2 regions of the Ligilactobacillus agilis genome follow, and region 1 is predicted to be linked to the other one. Evidence: a T-box and tRNA genes for the amino acid it is inferred to sense, from the RefSeq annotation. Region 1 holds a T-box; the other holds one or more tRNA genes.
What was found. A T-box is a leader RNA that pairs with one kind of tRNA and senses whether it is charged. The one in region 1 lies ahead of N4597_RS04275 (valine--tRNA ligase), so its partner is inferred to be a tRNA-Val.
Positions count from the first base shown of each region.

Region 1 (7,865 bases):
TCAATTTGTGGTGATTTGGCTGTTTGGGGTCTTGTTCATTGATGCCTTTGGTGCAATTTACCTAGCAGTTTATAGCCACATGCCAATTTTAAAATCACTTTTGGCTAACCTAGCCTTTATTCCTGGCGACACCTTAAAAGCCATCATCACCTTGATTGTAGCTAACCGTCTCACTAAATTAAAATAAGTTGACATTCAGCCCTCCCGCGCTTATGCTAAAGAAAAAAGCGCGGGAGGGATTTTTATGGCACAATCCAAATTTGAACAAGAAATGTATGACGAAGCTTACAAGGTGGCTAGTTACCTGAGACAAACCGGTCAAGACTCTGTTTTTCTCCGTTTAGTTAAAGAAAAAGGCAGTCGCTTCTTTTTAAACGCGACCGCCTTAAGCCTAACTTTAGCTGGGATGAGCATGAAGTTAGCACTCCGCCTCACCACCTTAGTTCTTCGCTATGGTTTACGAGTAGTCACTGCTATCCTAGACATCCTTGATGGTAAAGCCAAGGGGATTAAGGTTACGATTGAAACAAATAAGTAAGTAGCATAAAGTCCCGTTAGCCTAACATTCGTTAGGTTAACGGGACTTTTATCATTATTAAGCTTCCTTAGCTAAGGTGGCAATCCGCTCCTTAGTTGCATCTAATTTAGCTTGGTAGTCAGCCAATTTTCCTTTTTCAGCATTAACTACTTCGGCAGGAGCATTGGCTACAAACCGTTCGTTGCCCAATTTCTTTTGGGCCCGAGTTACTTCCGCCACTAACTTAGTTTCTTCCTTTTGAAGCCGAGCGACTTCTTCTTTAAGATCAATTAAGTCACCTAACGGAATGTAGACTTCGGCGCCAGTAATAACAGAAGTCATTGCTAGCTTAGGTGCAGTTACGTCAGCACTAATTTGTAATTCCTTTGGATGGCAGAAACGGTCAAGGTAGTCCTTATTAGCTTCTAACATGGCCTTAACTTCTTCATCCTTGGTCTTAATCAACAAGTCAATTGCAGAAGACATTGGGGCATTAACTTCAGCCCGGGTATTTCTAACCGCCTTAATTAATTCAATCAAGACACTCATTTGCCGGTCAGCATCTTCGTCAACCAATTCTTCCTTAAAGACTGGGTAAGCTGCCGTTACCAATGATTGCCCATCATGAGGCATGCTTAACCAAATTTCTTCGGTAACAAATGGCATGATTGGGTGCATCAAGCGTAAGGTTTGATCTAAGACGTAGCACAAAATATTTTGGGTGTTAGCCTTTAACTTAGCATTGTCACCGTAAAGGTTTTCCTTAGCCATTTCGATGTACCAGTCACAAAGGTCATTCCAAATGAAGTTATAAAGGGCCCGGTCCGCTTCCCCAAATTCAAAGTTGTCAAATAAGCGGGTAACTTCAGCAACAGTCTGGTTCAAACGGTTTAAAATCCACTTATCGGCTAATTGCCATTCGCTCTTAGGAGGTAAGACAGGCTTGGTGTCATCAGCTAGGTTCATGATTACGAAGCGACTAGCGTTCCAAATTTTGTTGATGAAGTTCCAAGCTGAGTCCATCTTAGTGTAAGAGAAGCGAATATCTTGGCCAGGAGTGGAACCATTAGTTAAGAACCACCGCAAGGCATCCGTTCCGTATTTATCGATGACATCCATTGGATCAATCCCGTTTCCAAGGGACTTACTCATCTTGCGCCCTTGTTCATCCCGAATTAACCCGTGGATTAAAACGTGCTTAAACGGCCGGCGACCAGTAAATTCCAATGATTGGAAAATCATCCGGGAAACCCAGAAGAAGATGATGTCATAACCTGTTACCAAGGTGTTAGTTGGGAAGTAGCGTTCAAAGTCAGGGGCCTTTTCATCTGGCCAACCCATTGTTGAAAATGGCCATAAAGCACTTGAGAACCAAGTATCTAACACATCAGTATCTTGTTCCCAGTTTTCAATGTCGCTCGGAGCTTCTTCGCCAACATAAGTTTCCCCAGTTTGCTTATTGTACCAAGCTGGAATTTGGTGACCCCACCATAATTGACGGGAAATTACCCAGTCATGAACATTTTCCATCCACTGAGTAAAGGTATTTTCAAAGCGGCCAGGAACAAAGTCCACCCGGTCGTCTGTCTTTTGGTTAGCTAGCGCAGCTTCTGCTAAGGGCTTCATCTTAACAAACCATTGGGTTGATAGGCGGGCTTCAACTTGGACCCCAGTTCTTTCTGAGTGACCAACTGAGTGGACAATTGGTTCAATCCGGAGCATGTAACCTTGATCTTCTAGGTCTTTAACAATCGCCTTGCGGGCTTCAAACCGGTCTAAGCCTTCATACTTGCCGGCATTAGCATTCATGGTTGCATCTTCATTCATGGTGTTGATGCGTTCCAAGTTGTGGCGGTTACCAACCTCAAAGTCGTTAGGGTCATGGGCAGGCGTAATCTTAACCATCCCGGTTCCAAATTCTGGATCAACGTATTGGTCAGCGATGATTGGAATGTGGCGACCTTGGAGTGGCAATACTAAGGTCTTACCTACAATATCTTTGTAACGTTCGTCATCAGGGTGAACCGCTACAGCCACATCCCCCATCATGGTTTCTGGACGGGTGGTGGCAATTTCGATGTAGTCCTTGCCATTAAAGGTTGTCCCGTCAGCAAATGGATACTTGACGTGGTAGAAGGCACCCTTGTCGTCTTTATGAATAACTTCGATATCAGACAAAGCGGTCCGCGCCTTAGGATCCCAGTTGATGATGTATTCGCCCCGGTAAATTAAACCCTTCTTGTAAAGGGAAACAAAGACCTTGCGTACAGCTTTAGATAAACCTTCATCAAGGGTAAAGCGTTCCCGGTCGTAATCTAAGGACAAGCCTAATTTAGCCCACTGGTTATGAATAATGTCGGCGTATTCGCCCTTCCATTCCCATACCTTATCAACGAATTTTTCTCTCCCCAAGTCGTAACGGGAAATTCCGTCTTCGGCTAGGCGGGCTTCAACTTTAGCTTGAGTAGCAATCCCAGCGTGGTCCATCCCTGGTAACCATAAGGTATCAAAACCTTGCATCCGTTTTTGACGAATAATTAAATCTTGTAAGGTCGTATCCCAGGCATGCCCCAAGTGTAACTTACCCGTTACGTTTGGAGGGGGGATTACGACTGAGTAAGGGTGAGCATTTTTATCAGCGTTTGGCTTGAATAGACCTGCTTCAACCCACTTTTGGTAACGTCCTGGTTCAACTTGACTAGGATCGTATTTAGTTGACATTTCTTTAGCCATCTTGATCTTCCTTTCTTGGGCAATAAAAAAACGGCCCTGCCATCCGACTTAGGACGACAGTGCCGTGGTACCACCTAAATTGGGCTTTTATGCCCCACTTGTTTCTAGTTAACGAATAGATATCCGGCTAACCCTACTAAACTTTCAGGCTAACAGCTCCCAAGCTACCAACCAAGATGATAACTAAGTCCTCGCAGCTAATGGACTTTTTTCTGGAAGTTACCTAGTTCTTGGTTGCTCTTGTTCAATGCTTATAAAAGTATTTTAGACGTCAATCACTCCGCCGTCAAGCTTTTATAGCAATTGGGCAAAAGATTCTTCTTCCTGGTTCAAGAAGGTATTGCCAATCTTGATTTCAGTGATTTCAACTCCAGCCAAAGCTCGCTCAATCAAACCATCAACATCTAACTTGGCTTCATAAGCCCGCGCTTTATCAATCTTAGGCTTGGTCTTAGGTGAAGGTGGAGCAAAAATTGTACAGCAATCTTCAAATGGCATGATGGATAAGTCAAAGGTATCAATATCTTGGGCAATCTTGATAATTTCGTTTTTATCCATTGAAACCACCGGCCGTAAAACTGGCATGGTAGTTACGTCATTAATGGCCGCCATACTTTCAAGGGTTTGAGAAGCCACTTGTCCTAAGGCTTCTCCGTTAAAGATTGCCAACCCGTGCCGTTTTTGCGCAAGCGCTGCAGTTAAGCGTAACATGAAGCGCCGTTGAACCGTCATCAAGTAACCAGAAGGTACATCGTGTTTAACCGTTTCTTGAATTTCTGTAAACGGTACTTGGATAAACTTAATGTGGCCCCCATAAGGTGTTAACTTGGCGGTTAATTCCTTAGCCTTATTCAAAGCTTGTTCGCTCGTGTAAGGCGGACTAAAGAAGTGCACCATTTCAATGTCCACTCCCCGTTTTAAAGCGAGGTAACCGGCTACTGGTGAATCAATCCCACCAGATAGCATCAACATTCCCTTACCAGCAGTCCCTACTGGCAAGCCACCAGCTCCTTGAATTGTTTCGTAAGAAAGAAAAATCCCATTTAAGCGGACTTCTACCCGCAAAGTAATATCGGGGTCCTTCATCTTAACTTTAATTCCAGGAACGTGTTCCAAGATGTAGCCACCCAGCATGTCATTAATCTCGTTAGTATCATACATAAAGCGGTGGTCCGAGCGACGGGTATTAATCTTAAAGGTCATCCCGTCAAAAAACTTTTCTTGCATAATTTGGGCGGCCACTTTTTTGACTTCTTCCATGTTCCGGTCAACCTTAATCGAAGGAGAAAAGTTTTGAATCCCAAAGACTTGGCGGAGCCGTGCCATTACCTGGTCTGCATCCTCACCATTTAAGTGCATGTGCATCCGGTCTCTGTGGGCCTTAATTACCAAGTTAGGAAAATCATGAAAACTTTGGCGCACATTAGTAGCCAGACGGTCAATGAAGTTCCGCCGGTTTTTACCCTTAGTTGAAAGCTCGCCATAGCGAACCATAATTTCAGTGTATTGCATCGTCATACCCTTTCTACTTATGAATTAATTTTTGCAAAGCGTTTGTATAAAATGTCAAAAGCCTTAATGAATTCCGCAGCCTCTTTGTCGTTATTAGCTTCATCCAGGCTGATTCGTACGGCTGAGGTGGCAATTTTTTCAGGAATCTTCATTGCCGCCAAAGTCCCAGAAATTGTCCTCTTCTTGGATGAACAGGCACTGGTAGTTGAAATATAAATTCCAAATTCTTCAAAGGCGTGAACGATAGTTTCCCCCCTAACCCCATCAATCGTAAAGCATAAAATATGCGGGGCAAAGTTAGGTGTCAGCTGTGAAAAAATGGTTACCTTGTCAAACTTAGCCAAGTGATCATAAATCATCTTTCTGACCGCTTGTTGCTTGGCAACCTTTGCCTCTTCATCCGTCAATAACAACCTAATAGCCTTAGCCATGGCTGCAATAGCTGGCAGGTTTTCGGTCCCAGAGCGTTGGTTTTGTTCTTGGCCGCCCCCAGCCATTAAGGCAGCCAATTTCCGGCCAGCCTTAGCGTAGATAAAACCAATCCCGCGGGGGGCGTGGAACTTGTGACCCGAAAAGGTCAAAAAGTCAATCCGGTCTAGGGAAAGAAGCTCACCTAAACCCTTACCTAAGGATTGGACTGCGTCGACATGAAAATGAACCCGTGGATAATCCTCCAGGATGGCAGCAATTTCTCTTAGCGGTTGAATTGCCCCCACCTCATTGTTAACCGCCATAATAGATACTAGGATGGTATCCTTACGCAAGGCGGCCTTTAAATCAGCCGGGTTAACCTGCCCGTTTTTATCGACTGGGAGGTAAGTTACCTCATAACCTAGTCTTTCTAGTTGGGCCATAGTGTTTAAAACCGCTGGGTGCTCAACTTGGGAAGTAATCAGGTGGTTACCAAAGTGGCGTTTTTCAAAGGCCGTCCCCTTAATGACCCAGTTATCTCCTTCAGTGCCGCCACTAGTGAAGAAAATTTCACCTGGCATTACCCCCAGTAAATCGGCAATTTGCTTACGCGCTTGTTCTAACAAAAGGTAGGCCTGCTCCCCCATCTTGTGTAAAGAAGAGGGGTTACCCCAAATTTGTTGGCTAACCTTTGTGTAGGTCTCTAATACTGCCGGTGCTACCTTGGTTGTAGCACTATTATCAAAATAAATCATAATCTACCTTCTCATCTATTCTTATCAGAGTCATAACACATTCTAACTAGAAATAAGTAAATTGGCAAGAAGAAAGGACACAACTTAGTAAAGCTAGTCACTAACTTATGTCCCTTTAAACATCATTCTCAAATTCACCGGCCGTTATCCGCCTAGCTAACTGGCGTACCTTAGCTTCGATTGTAGCGATAACTGCCTCAAAGGTCGCGTCGTCTTTGCCGGTGGGATCACTTATCCCCCAATCTTCGCGATAACGACAGGGAAGCGCTGGACAACTTACATTACAGCCCATTGTAATCACAATGTCTACTGCTGGTAAAGCCGCTAGTGTTTTAGAAGTTTGGCTTTGCGTCAAATCCAGCTGATACTTAGACCTCATTAATCGCACAGCATCTGGATTTAAGGCTGTTTTAACCGTCCCAGCCGAATAGCTCTCAAATACTTCGGAAGCTAGTAATTTGCCTAAGGCCTCTGCAATCTGACTGCGACAGGAATTATGGACGCAAATAAATGCTACCTTGGGTTTGGCCATCTTAATCACCCCTGTTGGCGCTTATGATAACGAGCGCTGACCTTGTCATAAGCTCCCGGTTCCACTTTATCGACCGCTTGGGCAATCGTATCTAAAGCCGCTACGTAATCATAGTCTTCGCTAAAGAGCTTCTTAGCCTGTTGGTATGCTTGCGCCACCTCCGGATAACGATTACGATACCGGTTAGAATATTGGAGCATTTCTTCCGTGAGGCTCGAACTGTCGACAATATCCTTGGTCTTTTCTTCTAAGACATCTAAATCGGCCTGCGTATCTATTAAATCCTTGGTAATCGCAGCCATGTCAATTTTAACGTGGTCTAATGATTGGTAAACAGCCTCTACTTCATCCTTAACCCGGTAGTAGTAGTCAAGGTATTCGGTTTGTAGCCCCGGCAAGTTCAATTTTTCTAAATCGCGCCGGTACTTGGCCAAATCCAAGTTAAACTGGTTAACAGCCTCCCAGGCCTGCTTTTCTTCCTTCCATAAGTTAGCGACCCCATCATTAATCCGGCCTTGTTCCTCTTCGATGGTCTTTAAGTCATTAAAAGCTTGTTCCATTTGTTGCCAAATTTGACTATAAATAACCCCGTCAGTCATTAGGGCCGCTTGGTAACTAGTATAGGCTGCGTGAATTTCTTTTAATTGTTCAGCTAACTGGCGCTCCCTTGCCTTTTCATCATTGTTTAAGGTGTAATTTTGCCCCAGGCGATCCAATTCTAACGATAAGCGCCGTTCTTGTTTTTCTGCATGCTCGATAAAATCTGCGTAGAACTTGGTCTTAGCTTCGACCTTTTCGCGCGCGGTATACTCTTCTTCAAAAACAGTGTAGGCTGCTTCAATCTGGTGGCCGAGCTCTTTTTCTAATAGCTTCGCCGTTTCCAAGTCTAACTTGGTTAAAGCTGTGGTCAACGCCTGGCTTTGTTGATCTAAGTCCGCCAACTTAGCCGTCATATCCTCTTTAAAGAGGTACTTTTCTTCCTGCATCTTAGCTAAGGCATCCTTTAAGTCTGTTAGTTGGTCTGGGTAAACGTTATGTAGTTTTTGATAAATAGGCGGAATCTGCTTTAACGCCACTTCTAGTGTTTTGGTGTCATCTTTTAATTTGGCTAAAGCCTTATCAGCCTTAACGTAATCACCATTTTCGGCAATATTTTCATATTCTTTAAAATCCTTTTCCAAATCAGCTAAAGCTGCTTCTAAGCGCGTGATTGCCGGCCCATAGGAAAAATTCTTGGCCAATAATTTCTTACGAATTTCTTGATACTTGGTCTGCAGGCTGTCGATATTTTGTTGATGTTGGTCAGTTTGTTGTTTGATTTGTTTAATCTGCTTGATAATCTTAGTAAAGGCCATGTTAGCAGCTGTCCCCTTAGCTTCAAGCGTTTCCAAATCTGACTTAACTG
Region 1 covers NZ_CP104397.1:857,506-865,370, reverse strand. The annotation lists gene N4597_RS04285 (biotin transporter BioY) at 1-187, shown strand, start outside; gene N4597_RS04280 (hypothetical protein) at 245-538, shown strand; gene N4597_RS04275 (valine--tRNA ligase) at 596-3,250, opposite strand; T-box leader at 3,297-3,507, opposite strand; gene thiI (tRNA uracil 4-sulfurtransferase ThiI) at 3,545-4,762, opposite strand; gene N4597_RS04265 (cysteine desulfurase family protein) at 4,780-5,928, opposite strand; gene N4597_RS04260 (arsenate reductase ArsC) at 6,044-6,460, opposite strand; gene N4597_RS04255 (septation ring formation regulator EzrA) at 6,466-7,865, opposite strand, start outside.

Region 2 (7,865 bases), 160 kb from region 1:
AGAAGTTGTTCCACTCACCTTCAAAGTTTGTCCTACATGAATTAGGTTAGAACTCAAATTATTCAACGCTTTTAGCGAAGCCACTGAAAGTCCATAACGACTGGCAATGGCATACAGCGTGTCACCAGCCTTAACTGTATATGAACTTGTTGCCACCACGTTATTTGGCGTAGAACTTGTATTACCACTATTACTATCACTGGTAGTGCTACCTGGCGTATCATATTTTGTCAAATCATACTGCTGGATTAAGTTAATCAGGCTAGAAGCGTAGTTAGGTGCAGTTGCATAAGTTCCATAAACCCCATTGCGTAAATTGTTGGCAGCTACTGCATAGGACGATGCGTTTGCCTTAGTAGAATTTGGAAAGTGACTCACAATTAAATTAGCGTAGGCATTTAATGATTCTGCATAGCTTGAATACCGTTGAAACTTCGCATAAACAGTGTGATAAGCACCGCCGTAAAACTCTTGGGTGGGCATATTAATGTAGGCGCCATAACCATTCCACTTTACCCCAAATAAATTGTAAGCATTAGTTGAAAGACTGCTTGTTCCCCAGCCACTTTCAAGGGCGGCTTGAGCAATCATCATTGAGGCGTACAGTCCCCTTTGCGCAGCTATTGCTTGAGCAGAAGGAGCAACGTTATTAAGGAAATTAGCCACCTTAGAGGAGTAACCTGAATAGTTACTTGCTAAGACCCGTGGTGCAGCTACAACTGGCGCTTGCGACACAGCGCTACTTGCCTGGCTACTGCTACTCTCAGTAGTCACATTACTGCTTGAGCTTGCTTGAGAGCTTGTAGCTTCATTGTTCGTAGTCGCAGTCGTCGTTGTTACTGAGGAGCTTGTACTACTTGCATTAGCGGCGCTTGAACTACTCATCGTAGTAGTTGTACTAGTAGTATTAGCGCTACTTGCATCGGCTTGAACTACTGTATCAGCCGCAGCTTTCGTCTTACTCAAAGCTAGACCCGCAGTCCCCATAATAACTGTGGTTCCAATGTAAGTGGTCGCCTTTTTGATTGATTTCAAATTTTTGGCTAGTTGTTCATTTTTAGCTGCCAAAATCCGATCTTTTCTTGTTTTCATACTCACCAAACCTCCATCTAGTCAACTACACTCTCGCATTTTAAATTATCGTCTCAATTCCTATTATATCTGTCTAAATTTCAAAATGTTTAAAAAACGTTTACTTGTAATAAAGTTGTAATAAAGTTAACAAAGTAAATTTTCCCTTTTTATAATAGCTATAAAAAAGGATTCTAGGAAACCCTAGAATCCTCTAATAGCAAGCTTCTAATCAGAAGTGCTGGCGCTTATTTTAATAATTCTTGTAATTTAGCAACCTTGTCTGTCTTTTCCCAAGGTAAGTCAATATCGGTCCGACCAAAGTGACCATAAGCAGCCGTTTGTTTGTAAATTGGTCGTTTTAAGTCCAACATCTTAATAATCCCGGCTGGTCTCAAGTCAAATGTCTTTCTAATCGCTTCAACTAACTTATCGTTGGCAATATCGCTAGTGTTAAATGTATTAACTGCGATTGAAACAGGCTGCGCTACTCCGATAGCATAAGCAATTTGAACTTCAACTTCCTTGGCTAAACCAGTAGCAACAATATTTTTGGCAATGTAGCGAGCCGCATAGCTAGCAGAACGGTCAACCTTAGTTGCATCTTTACCAGAAAAGGCACCACCACCATGATGGGCCGCACCACCATAAGTATCAACAATTATCTTACGCCCAGTTAGACCTGCATCACCCTGAGGACCACCAATTACAAAACGTCCAGTTGGGTTCACAAAGTATTTTGTTTTTTCATCAAGTAATTCAGCTGGAATAACCGTCTTAATTACTTTTTCAATTACATCTGTCCGAATTTGGTCTAACTTAGTATCCTCATCATGTTGTGTTGACAGCACAACTGTATCGACCCGTTCAGGTTTATTATCTTCTCCGTATTCAATTGTTACCTGCGCCTTAGCATCTGGTCCAAGGTAAGGTAATTCGTTACTCTTTCTCAAAGCAGCAATTTTACGCATTAGCTTATGACTAAGTGCAACTGCTAATGGCATCATTTCAGGAGTTTCATCGGTTGCATAACCAAACATCATTCCCTGATCACCGGCACCAATTTGGTCTAAAGGATCAACTTGGCCATTCTTTGTTTCCAAAGAGGCGTCCACCCCTTGAGCTATATCGGGTGATTGTTCATCTATTGATACCAGGACCGCGCAATTATCACCATCGAAACCATACTTACCATTAGTATAGCCAATATCCTTAATCGTTTGTCTAACAACTTTTTGAATATCGACATAAGCGCTAGTTGAAACTTCACCAACAACTACAACTAATCCTGTTGTTACAGTAGTTTCAACGGCTACGCGTGCATCCGCGTCCTTGGCCAATAAAGCATCTAAAATCGCATCACTAATTTGGTCAGCAATTTTATCTGGATGTCCTTCTGAAACGGACTCCGAAGTAAATAAACGTCTTTCTGACATTATATATTCCCCCATTAATTAAAATTATTTGGTTACAAGGCATCTTCACAATAATTATGAATCCTATCGGGAATTGTATTGTAACTTCATAAGTTTAACATACCATTAAATAAAATTAAAGCATAAAAAAAGTCACCCTCAATGAGGATGACTAAAAATTAAAGTCACAACGGTCCATGACGGATTTGAACCGACGATCTTCTCCGTGACAGGGAGACGAGATAACCACTACTCCAATGGACCAAATATCTAAGTAATTGCGGGAGCAGGATTTGAACCTACGACCTTCGGGTTATGAGCCCGACGAGCTACCAGACTGCTCCATCCCGCGATAATAAAAAGTGACCCGTACGGGATTTGAACCCATGTTACCGCCGTGAAAGGGCGGTGTCTTAACCACTTGACCAACGGGCCATACGGAGAAGGAGGGATTTGAACCCTCGCGCCGTGTTACCGACCTATACCCTTAGCAGGGGCACCTCTTCAGCCACTTGAGTACTTCTCCAATATATGGGCCTAAATGGACTCGAACCATCGACCTCACGCTTATCAGGCGTGCGCTCTAACCAGCTGAGCTATAGGCCCATAATAAGCGGGTGACGAGAATCGAACTCGCGACAACAGCTTGGAAGGCTGTGGTTTTACCACTAAACTACACCCGCATGTTAACGAATAACACCATGTTATTATATAACATTTTTTAAAAATAAGCAAGTTATATTTTTTAATTTTTGAATATAACTTACGGTCCATGACGGATTTGAACCGACGATCTTCTCCGTGACAGGGAGACGAGATAACCACTACTCCAATGGACCAAATATCTAAATAATTGCGGGAGCAGGATTTGAACCTACGACCTTCGGGTTATGAGCCCGACGAGCTACCAGACTGCTCCATCCCGCGATAATAAAAAGGAGGATAAGAGATTCGAACTCTTGCGTGGTTTGACCCACCTGACGGTTTTCAAGACCGTTCCCTTCAGCCAGACTTGGGTAATCCTCCATGATGTAAAATAAGAAACAATGGACCTTGTAGGACTCGAACCTACGACCGGACGGTTATGAGCCGTCTGCTCTAACCAACTGAGCTAAAGGTCCAAGCTCTATTGGATATCGCGGCGGAGGGGATCGAACCCCCGACCTCCCGGGTATGAACCGGACGCTCTAGCCAGCTGAGCTACACCGCGATTCTAATTAAGTATCCTATCGGGAAGACAGGATTCGAACCTGCGACCCCCTGGTCCCAAACCAGGTGCTCTACCAAGCTGAGCTACTTCCCGATGAATGCACCCAGCAGGAGTCGAACCTGCAACCTTCTGATTCGTAGTCAGACACTCTATCCAGTTGCGCTATGGGTGCATATATAAAAAACAAAATGCCGAGGACCGGAATCGAACCGGTACGGTGATCACTCACCGCAGGATTTTAAGTCCTGTGCGTCTGCCAGTTCCGCCACCCCGGCATAATGTAAGAGCGGAAGACGGGATTCGAACCCGCGACCCCCACCTTGGCAAGGTGATGTTCTACCACTGAACTACTTCCGCATATGCCGACTAGACGATTCGAACGCCCGACCCTCTGATTACAAATCAGATGCTCTACCAACTGAGCTAAGTCGGCATCAATTAACTGACCATATTATATTAACAAATATAATTTCTTAAGTCAATAGTTTTTTTTATTTTTATGAGTCGTGACAGGCTCGAACTGTCGACCCTCTGATTAAAAGTCAGATGCTCTACCAACTGAGCTAACGACTCAAGATGGAGGATACAGGGCTCGAACCTGTGACCCTCTGCTTGTAAGGCAGACGCTCTCCCAGCTGAGCTAATCCTCCATAAGTGACCCGTACGGGATTTGAACCCATGTTACCGCCGTGAAAGGGCGGTGTCTTAACCACTTGACCAACGGGCCATTAACTCCGGTAGGCGGACTCGAACCGTCGACACCCTGATTAACAGTCAGATGCTCTACCAACTGAGCTATACCGGAATAATACGCACGGCAACGTCCTACCCTCACAGGAGGCGTTCCTCCAACTACTCTCGGCGCTATGAAGCTTAACTTCTGTGTTCGGAATGGGAACAGGTGTAGCCTTCATGCCATCGTCACCGCACTATTTTTTAAGAGAACTTGTTCTCTCAAAACTAGATTTTATTCTCTTTCTTTGAACTTTCCGAAAAAACTTACGTTTTTTACTTGGTTAAGTCCTCGACCGATTAGTAATGGTCCGCTTCATACGTCACCGCACTTCCACTTCCATCCTATCTACCTGATCATCTCTCAGGGGTCTTACTTCCTTACGGAATGGGAAATCTTATCTCGAGGCGAGTTTCGCGCTTAGATGCTTTCAGCGTTTATCTCATCCATACATAGCTACCCAGCGATGCCCTTGGCAGAACAACTGGTACACCAGCGGTATGTCCATCCCGGTCCTCTCGTACTAAGGACAGATCCTCTCAAATTTCCTACGCCCGCGACGGATAGGGACCGAACTGTCTCACGACGTTCTGAACCCAGCTCGCGTACCGCTTTAATGGGCGAACAGCCCAACCCTTGGGACCGACTACAGCCCCAGGATGCGATGAGCCGACATCGAGGTGCCAAACCTCCCCGTCGATGTGGACTCTTGGGGGAGATAAGCCTGTTATCCCCAGGGTAGCTTTTATCCGTTGAGCGATGGCCCTTCCATGCGGAACCACCGGATCACTAAGCCCGACTTTCGTCCCTGCTCGACTTGTAGGTCTCGCAGTCAAGCTCCCTTATGCCTTTACACTCTGCGAATGATTTCCAACCATTCTGAGGGAACCTTTGGGCGCCTCCGTTACCTTTTAGGAGGCGACCGCCCCAGTCAAACTGCCCACCTGACACTGTCTCCCGCCGTGATTGCCGGCGTGGGTTAGAGTGTTCATACAACGAGGGTAGTATCCCACCAGCGCCTCTGTCGAAACTAGCGTTCCGACTTCTACGGCTCCTACCTATCCTGTACAAGTTGTACAAACACCCAATATCAAGCTACAGTAAAGCTCCATGGGGTCTTTCCGTCCTGTCGCGGGTAACCCGCATCTTCACGGGTATTATAATTTCACCGAGTCTCTCGTTGAGACAGTGCCCAGATCGTTACGCCTTTCGTGCGGGTCGGAACTTACCCGACAAGGAATTTCGCTACCTTAGGACCGTTATAGTTACGGCCGCCGTTTACTGGGGCTTCAATTCGCACCTTCGCTTGCGCTAAGCACTCCTCTTAACCTTCCAGCACCGGGCAGGCGTCAGCCCCTATACTTCATCTTACGATTTTGCAGAAACCTGTGTTTTTGATAAACAGTCGCCTGGGCCTATTCACTGCGGCTGAGCTTGCGCTCAGCACCCCTTCTCCCGAAGTTACGGGGTCATTTTGCCGAGTTCCTTAACGAGAGTTCTCTCGCTCACCTTAGGATACTCTCCTCGACTACCTGTGTCGGTTTGCGGTACGGGTAATTAAACTCTAACTAGAAGCTTTTCTCGGCAGTGTGACATCAATCACTTCGCTACTTTAATTTCGCTCCCCATCACAACTTGTCCTCAGTCGGTAAGCATTTGACTCACCAACAGACTTATTGCTTGGACGCACATATCCAACAGTGCGCATCTCTAGCCTCCTGCGTCCCTCCATTGTTCAAACAAGTTTAACTAGTACAGGAATCTCAACCTGTTATCCATCGCCTACGCCTCTCGGCCTCGGCTTAGGTCCCGACTAACCCTGGGAGGACGAGCCTTCCCCAGGAAACCTTAGTCATACGGTGGGTAGGATTCTCACCTACCTTTCGCTACTCATACCGGCATTCTCACTTCTAAGCGCTCCACCAGTCCTTACGGTCTGACTTCACCGCCCTTAGAACGCTCTCCTACCACGTGTCCTTACGGACACATCCACAATTTCGGTAATGTGTTTAGCCCCGTTACATTTTCGGCGCAGGATCACTCGACTAGTGAGCTATTACGCACTCTTTAAATGATGGCTGCTTCTAAGCCAACATCCTAGTTGTCTGTGCAATTCCACATCCTTTTCCACTTAACACATATTTAGGGACCTTAATTGGTGGTCTGGGCTGTTTCCCTTTCGACTACGGATCTTATCACTCGCAGTCTGACTCCCGGATATAGATATGTGGCATTCGGAGTTTATCTGAATTCAGTAACCCAAGACGGGCCCCTAGTCCAAACAGTGCTCTACCTCCACTATCCTTTACTCCGAGGCTAGCCCTAAAGCTATTTCGGAGAGAACCAGCTATCTCCAAGTTCGTTTGGAATTTCACCTCTACCCACACCTCATCCCAGCATTTTTCAACATACACGGGTTCGGTCCTCCAGTGCGTTTTACCGCACCTTCAACCTGGACATGGGTAGGTCACCTGGTTTCGGGTTTACGTCAACATACTAAAGCGCCCTATTCAGACTCGCTTTCGCTCCGGCTCCGGGTTTTCCCCCTTAACCTCGCATGCTAACGTAACTCGCCGGTTCATTCTACAAAAGGCACGCTATCACCCATTAACGGGCTCTAACTACTTGTAGGCACATGGTTTCAGGAACTCTTTCACTCCCCTCCCGGGGTGCTTTTCACCTTTCCCTCACGGTACTGGTTCACTATCGGTCACTAGGTAGTATTTAGCCTTGGGAGATGGTCCTCCCGGATTCCGACGGAGTTTCACGTGTTCCGCCGTACTCAGGATCCTGGACAGAGGAGACTTAATTTCGTTTACAGGGCTCTCACCTTCTCTGGCTGATTTTCCCAAATCATTCAACTATCAAATCTCTTGGTAACTCTAAAGTCCAGTCCTACAACCCCGAGAAGCAAGCTTCTCGGTTTGGGCTCTTCCCTCTTCGCTCGCCGCTACTGGGGGAATCGAATTTCTTTCTCTTCCTATGGGTACTTAGATGTTTCAGTTCCCCACGTCTACCTTCAACTAAGCTATGAATTCACTTAGCGATAACAGGCCGTTAGGCCTGCTGGGTTGCCCCATTCGGAAATCTCCGGTTCACAGTTTACTTACAACTCCCCGAAGCATATCGCAGTTAGTCACGTCCTTCATCGGCTCCTAGTGCCAAGGCATCCACCATGCGCCCTTAATAACTTAACCTCGCTTAATAATTTAAGCTATGAGTTTGCGATTAAGAACTAATTCTTGTTTTAACTCTTTAAAACGCGGTGTTTTCTCGGTTTTTCATTAAATAAGAAATAGAATAAATATCTAGTTTTCAAAGAACAAGTTCGATAGCTTACGCCATCAATGGAGCTTAACGGGATCGAACCGATGACCTCCTGCTTGCAAAGCAGGCGCTCTCCCAACTGAGCTAAAGCCCCATTTCAAGAGTAGAA
Region 2 covers NZ_CP104397.1:694,894-702,758, reverse strand. The annotation lists gene N4597_RS03510 (LysM peptidoglycan-binding domain-containing protein) at 1-1,092, opposite strand, end outside; gene metK (methionine adenosyltransferase) at 1,320-2,507, opposite strand; SMK box riboswitch at 2,505-2,596, opposite strand; tRNA gene N4597_RS03500 (tRNA-Asp) at 2,678-2,750, opposite strand; tRNA gene N4597_RS03495 (tRNA-Met) at 2,765-2,838, opposite strand; tRNA gene N4597_RS03490 (tRNA-Glu) at 2,850-2,921, opposite strand; tRNA gene N4597_RS03485 (tRNA-Ser) at 2,925-3,012, opposite strand; tRNA gene N4597_RS03480 (tRNA-Ile) at 3,019-3,092, opposite strand; tRNA gene N4597_RS03475 (tRNA-Gly) at 3,099-3,169, opposite strand; tRNA gene N4597_RS03470 (tRNA-Asp) at 3,253-3,325, opposite strand; tRNA gene N4597_RS03465 (tRNA-Met) at 3,340-3,413, opposite strand; tRNA gene N4597_RS03460 (tRNA-Ser) at 3,423-3,512, opposite strand; tRNA gene N4597_RS03455 (tRNA-Ile) at 3,534-3,607, opposite strand; tRNA gene N4597_RS03450 (tRNA-Met) at 3,623-3,696, opposite strand; tRNA gene N4597_RS03445 (tRNA-Pro) at 3,716-3,789, opposite strand; tRNA gene N4597_RS03440 (tRNA-Arg) at 3,795-3,868, opposite strand; tRNA gene N4597_RS03435 (tRNA-Leu) at 3,886-3,971, opposite strand; tRNA gene N4597_RS03430 (tRNA-Gly) at 3,982-4,053, opposite strand; tRNA gene N4597_RS03425 (tRNA-Thr) at 4,057-4,129, opposite strand; tRNA gene N4597_RS03420 (tRNA-Lys) at 4,197-4,269, opposite strand; tRNA gene N4597_RS03415 (tRNA-Val) at 4,274-4,346, opposite strand; tRNA gene N4597_RS03410 (tRNA-Glu) at 4,352-4,423, opposite strand; tRNA gene N4597_RS03405 (tRNA-Asn) at 4,429-4,501, opposite strand; rRNA gene rrf (5S ribosomal RNA) at 4,509-4,625, opposite strand; rRNA gene N4597_RS03395 (23S ribosomal RNA) at 4,709-7,626, opposite strand; tRNA gene N4597_RS03390 (tRNA-Ala) at 7,778-7,850, opposite strand.
Region 2: it has a tRNA-Val gene. The T-box ahead of N4597_RS04275 (valine--tRNA ligase) is inferred to sense a tRNA for this amino acid. The anticodon was not compared.